Regions from separate parts of the Paenibacillus sp. 01T443 genome, predicted to be linked through region 2. Evidence: riboswitches for the same ligand, from Rfam matches in the RefSeq annotation. Region 2 holds a riboswitch; the other holds the start of a gene.
The links. Region 2 has a riboswitch for cyclic di-GMP ahead of AC1DLI_RS06535 (LPXTG cell wall anchor domain-containing protein). Riboswitches for the same ligand answer to the same signal wherever they lie in the genome.
Positions count from the first base shown of each region.

Region 1: linked by a shared signal. The riboswitch ahead of AC1DLI_RS09985 (hypothetical protein) and the one ahead of AC1DLI_RS06535 (LPXTG cell wall anchor domain-containing protein) in region 2 are both predicted to bind cyclic di-GMP.

Region 1 is NZ_JBFTPE010000005.1:525,561-528,674, forward strand. It holds gene AC1DLI_RS09975 (alpha/beta fold hydrolase) at 1-88, opposite strand, end outside; gene AC1DLI_RS09980 (stalk domain-containing protein) at 337-1,254, opposite strand; gene AC1DLI_RS09985 (hypothetical protein) at 1,282-2,001, opposite strand; cyclic di-GMP riboswitch class I at 2,363-2,446, opposite strand; gene AC1DLI_RS09990 (GDP-mannose 4,6-dehydratase) at 2,504-3,114, opposite strand, start outside.
Region 2 is NZ_JBFTPE010000004.1:73,509-76,622, reverse strand. It holds gene AC1DLI_RS06540 (response regulator) at 1-363, shown strand, start outside; gene AC1DLI_RS06535 (LPXTG cell wall anchor domain-containing protein) at 514-1,641, opposite strand; cyclic di-GMP riboswitch class II at 1,672-1,755, opposite strand; gene AC1DLI_RS06530 (hypothetical protein) at 2,000-2,461, shown strand; gene AC1DLI_RS06525 (ATP-dependent helicase ComFA) at 2,719-3,114, shown strand, end outside.

The DNA.
Region 1 (3,114 bases), on a different contig from region 2:
GACCTAATCCATGTATGAGTACTACGACTTCCGCATTTGGGTTAGACGTACATCTATCGAATTGGTAGAACAAATTAAATATGCCCATAGTCCCCCTACATTGTCACTACTGTATGATTCAGGATAGTTTGTAATGATAGTGTAATGTATATTTTAGTTCTATGGTAGGGGTCTACTAGCTAAATGATATAATTTTTTACAATCTATTAACAATTTTATGAAAAGTGTGTCTGGATAGATAAAAGAAGACCAGCAATGCAGTCTATACGACTGCACCGCTGGCCGTTATTCAAACCTTTTTCTTTTGTTGTACTCTACAAAGGATCGGCAGTTAGCTTAAGACATGCTCTCCGCAATCTCTCTTCCTGCTTCAAGTTCTTTGTTAAACGCGGCCCGGTACTCAGCAATAATATCCGTTTTGTAGCCGTTAGTCGTAAGCGAAGTCGTTGTTTCTGACATAATAATCTCAAACTTTGCAGAGCAGTTGTTAACCTCTTGCAGACCTTTTTCCTTAATCTTAGGTTGATCTGCGGCACTTGCTGCAAGGTATTGCAGACCGATATCCATTAAAGTCGCCTGGCAGCTAGCCTTTAGCGCTGCGAGCTTGGCCTCTGCATTTGCCGTAATTTGCTCATATGTAGGCTTCACGATACCTCCGCCATTACCTGTTCCGCCACCCGTTCCCGGAGGGATAACGCCGCCGCCTTGCTCCGCCCGATAAGCAGCAGACTCACCGCTAACCGTTTTTGTAACCGGATCATATCCGATTTGTGTTCCTACCGACTCCGACAAGAAACGAATCGGCACATAAATGGAACCTTTATACCCAAAAATGGATTGGTCTGCTGGCAAAGCTGCTGCCTTCCCGTCAAATACCAGTGAAGCTTTTATAGACTGAATTGTAATTTCAACACTTAGTTGCGGCTTCTGGCTGCCCGCAGCAGCTAATTGCAGCTGCTTCTTCAGCGCAGCAAGCTCTTTCTCCGTCGGCTCGGAGATTGCAGCCTTTGCACCATCCCAATTCACTGACTTTAGCAGCGCATACGAGATATAACGGATAGGCACATAAGTACGTCCTTCATAAATAAACGAATATTGACCATCAGGCAGCTTAAGCGCTTGTCCGTCAAAGGTTAGCTTTATCGGCTGCGTTTTGATTTTGATACTCGTTGCTGCAGCCGATGCAGCGGTTGCAAGAACAGATGACAGCATCATAATGGCTAGAAAAATAGATAATGCGCGTGACTTTTTCATAGGGCCTCCTCTTTCTAATAGGGCGTGCTAGTTGATAGAATTTGCAATAACAGCGAGTGCGTCAGCTCTTGCCCCAGTCTTTGCACTCTCATATTGCGAGCTCCAATCGGGCAAGGCTTGATTGCTTAAATCCGCTGCCTGATATTCGCTCTGAGCATTGCTAATTAATTGATTAAACTTCGCGTCACAAGCTGCCTCCGCAGAAAAAACCTTGTCCAGGTACTTACTTTGAATCGTCGCAAGCGTCGCTTCTTTATCATTGCTTAGCTCATTCGCAATTTGCTTCACTAAGCTGTTGCTGCTTGCCTGGCAAGAGGACTTAAGCTGCTGCAGCTTAGCATTAACAGAAGCATCAATCTTCTTCTTTTTCTGGGCCTTATCTTCCGAAGTAGTAGATTCTTCCCCTGGCTTCTGGCCCTTGTCTACGTTATCAGACGCAGAAACTGGTGTCAAAGTTGCAGTTGGGCTAGGCTGGATGGCGTCCCCAGGCTGAGCTGATGGAACTAGCTCTGACTCGGGTGTTAGTGTCTGTTCAGCATTAGACGTTTGTTCCGGTTGTTCGCTCGGCCGATCGGTATTCGCTGATGCACCCTCTGCGTTATCAAACTCAGCCGCTTCTTCTAATCGACCATTTAACTCGTCCACCTGGTTTAACTTTGAATAAAGGCTCATGCTTCCATAGATGATTATTCCAATAACTACAATGGCACCAGCAATAATAAACCAAATTTTGTTTGTTTTTTTCATTGTTTTGGTTTCATAGGGGGTTGTAATTAATACATTAATCCGCCATGATTCTCCTTAGCCTTATTTTCAAAAAAATAAGCTGACGCTTGATCGTGACCGTCGTCAGCTTGAGCATATTGCATTAAAATTTATAAGCTGTGCTCCACTTTATAGCTTAAGAGAGCCCGATATTTGCTAGTTTATTTTGGTGATAAACCATTTTCAAATAAATCTCCATACGCTTCTCATCACATAAGCAGCCTTCCCAAAGCCTTTCGTGAAACCCAATACAAAGCAGATGCCATTCACGTACAAGTTGAGTGCGTAAGAACATAGAAAGAACCTCCATTTTCCCACATAAACCTCGACGGGAGGCACGATATTCGGTAGCTGGCTGGCAATCTTCATCAGATAAGCCCCTGTAGCTTTGCGTCACCACTTTTCAATGGTTTTGCCTTTATCGTACGGTTTATGTAGTTGATTTGTTAAGGGTATATAAGGATTTTTGTAATTAGATCCTATTTCAATTATTGTTTGAAGATTGATACCATTCTACGAACTTATGAATCCCATCTTCAAAATGCCATTTAGGATTATATCCTAATACCTGTTTGGCCTTACTAACATCGGCAAATGTCCGATTTACATCACCAGGCTGCATAGGCAATTTATTAATTCCAGCCTTTTTTCCAACTGAATTTTCTATTGCTTCGACCATTCTTTTCAGACTGATGGTGTTCGATTCACCTATATTAAACACTTCGTATTTCTTTTCACCTTCATTTACCCATTCTACAGCCTTAGTAATACCATCAATAATATCCTCTATGTAAGTATAATCTCTCTCCGACGATCCATCTCCATAATAAGGGATAGGCTGTCCCTCAGATATTAACTTAGTAAACTTATGAATAGCAAGGTCGGGTCTTTGTCTTGGGCCATATACCGTAAAAAACCTTAAACATGCCATATTAATATTATATAGACTGTGATAAGTGTGGCATAAAAGCTCTCCGGCCTTTTTCGTTGCTGCATAAGGAGAGATCGGATAATCAACAACATCTTCCTCGGAAAATGGAACTTTCGTGTTATTCCCATATACAGAAGATGAAGACGCAAATACAAAGCTTTTCA
Region 2 (3,114 bases):
AATGCTATTCGCTCCGTCGTTCAAGGCCATGCCTACATCCATCCTAAAGTAACTGGCAAGCTGATCAATCAGCTTCGCCGTATGACTTATTTAGACGAGATGGGAATCGTTTCAGGCGCAGCAGCCGCCCAAGAGCCGGGAGTGAAATTCGTTGCAGGCGATGAGAGCCCGTTAACACGCCGTGAGGCGGAGGTTCTTAGATTAATGGCCGAGGGCAAAAGCAATAAGCTGATTGGGGAGTTTTTGTTTATCAGCGAAAAAACGGTAAAAAACCATGTGAGCAGCATTTTGCAAAAGATGGAAGTAGACGACCGTACTCAAGCCGTTATTCAGTCCATTAAATATGGCTGGGTGACCTTGTAATCATTATTAATTGCAGAGCAAAATCCCGTATCTTCTGATGCGGGATTTTTTTGTATATAAGAATACAAGAAAATGATGCTAAACCACAGTGAATGAGAAGCACTCCGAGGCTGCTCATAACGCAGCGCCGGAGCACGAGGGAAAGAGACTTTATTTTCTTTGTCTTTGCTTACGAAGCGAGATAAAGCCGGCTGTAAGCGCAAAGGCACCGATTAAATAATAAGGAGTCGGGCTGGAATCGCCGGTTTTCGGAAGCGTAGCCAGCGGAACTTGCTCATCCTGGGAATCGATAACGGTATCAACTTCGGAATCGATCTCTCCGCCTATGCCTCCGATTGGGGGTTCCTCATCGTCAATTTCAATTAAGGGCGTTACTTCGGGCGATGGCGAGACGGTCGGTGATGAGGTTGCTGTTGTAGTAGGCGTCACAGTAGGCGTAGACGATGGTGTGGTTTCAGGTGTAGATGAAGGCGTAGACGATGGTGTCGTTTCAGGTGTAGATGAAGGAGTGGACGATGGTGTGGTTTCAGGTGTAGATGAAGGCGTAGACGATGGTGTCGTTTCAGGCGTAGATGAAGGTGTAGACGATGGTGTCGTTTCAGGTGTAGATGAAGGCGTAGACGATGGTGTCGTTTCAGGTGTAGATGAAGGTGTAGACGATGGTGTGGATTCAGGTGTAGATGAAGGTGTAGATGATGGTGTGGTTTCAGGTGTAGATGTAGGTGTTGGCGTTGGTGTAGGAGTCGGTGTTGGCGTCGGCTCCGTGCAAGTGTTTTGAAGCTTTAGCTTCCAGGCTTTAATTTTGTCGCCGTGGGCGCCAACGCCTAACTGGGTAATCAGATCACCGCTATAAATGTCCAGCTGATAAGGAAGACATACCGGAATGTCAATGGTGATGGAATAGCTGCCAGCCTTCGGATATACAATGGACGGCCCATCAAAATACACTTGTTTGAGGTAAGGTATTGTCGTATCGCCTGGACCTGGAGTCCAGTCAGCAGGGCCCGCATAGGAGGAGAAGCTTACTCTTACGCAATCCTGTGTGGTCCTAAAGGACGCAGTCGCCGTGCCGTCGCCATTGTCTACGATATTGGTTTGGTTTGCTAAGACATGATCCCGGTTGGATGAGTAGCTCTCGCAGGTGTTCTCAATTAAGGGGTCTGCTAAAGTCGCACCTCCATTATCCTGACCTTCGGCCATAACAAGAGAACCAAGCGCTAAGGAAAAAATCAAGATCAGGGCCATGCTTAAAGAAAGCTGCTTTTTAAAATAACGCATCATTCACTCTCCTCTTAGATAGGTAGTGGGTTCTAAGAGGGCCGGTTACACTATTAGCTCCATATAATCCAAGTGTCCATATGCAGATTATACTTCATCGCTTCCCTAGCTATTCTGAAAATGTGTAAGACGCCGCTTCCTTTCCATTCGCGTGCATATCTTATATATGCAAGGATACGTAGTAAAATGATAACATATATTGTAAATTGCTCAAGGGTGTTTCTTTGTCGGAATTTGACTATTAATAATCGAGAGAAAAGACCTTTTTGATACAACATACATTTTTCGCCTTGTCCTCCCATTGCGGAACCAGTGGGCTCTTCCTAGCATATAGTGTCACAAAGAGGAGGTGGCCGCCATGTTTGAGCTTCTACTTTTGGTTATTGGCATTTATGCCGTGGCTGCATTGTCGGTGCATCTGGCTTATCGGATTCGGCGAGGAAGGCAGCAATCCAGCAAACATTACGTACTTGTTGCGGGCGTTCGGCAAAAAAATATGGAATGGTATGTGCGCTCGTTGTTTTCTTTTTCGCGGCGGATGGGCAAGGATGTTCGGTTGACGATTGTCGACCACGGGGTAACGGATGAAACGCTTGCTATTGTTGAGCGCTTATCGAGAGACGGCAAGGAAGTCAGGGTGCATGCCAAAGGGTCGGAACCTCTAACCGAAAACGAGGATAGTAAGCGTTCGCAAACGAAAGCTGTGGATGGTACCCAACTGCTGTGGCTGCTTCAGGCAGAAGGAATCGTATCGAATGCAGACCACGCGGTGCTGATTGATTTGCAAAACCCGTCGGATTTGTCGAAAATGCCATTTTAGTATATAATTTGCCGTAATTGAATATTCGGAGTGAAGCACACTCAATGACGCATTCTGCGTGGTTGGGTGTGCTTTTTTTTATATATAAGACTTTATAAGTTTTTACTTATAAATCTGCTTATATATCTCCGCGAAACGAGCTTTTGCCGACAAAAGACGGCTACAGCCGTTTATGCTTGTGTTCATTTATAAGAATTTATACGTTTCGTTTATAAATGAAAAGCGCCGGATGATGAAGGAACAGAGGGGGAAGGAAGATGAAGGCTCAGGTGTATGTTGTAAAGGTACGCGGATGCTGGCAGGCACGCGCGACGATTCAAGCAGCTCTGGATAAGCATTTCTGGATGAACGGCGATTTCGGTGAGGCGGGCTGTCTGAATGAGAAAACTGCGGATACAGGCTGGCTGCTGCTTGAAGCGCTGCCGCTTGGTGATGCTTGCCTTGTGGTGGAGCTTTGGGAAGCAGCGATGAAGCGAAAACGCGGGAAAATCGTGCATTTAGAGCAGTATATCTTCGATGAGGGAAGGTCGGATATCGGCTGCGATGCGTTGGAGCTGCTGATGGCTTGTGCGAAGGAGGCGAAGAGAAATGCGCAAAATGAAGAAGGGACAGCAGGTTCTGGCCAGTGGTGGCGGATTGGAAGCCGGACAAAG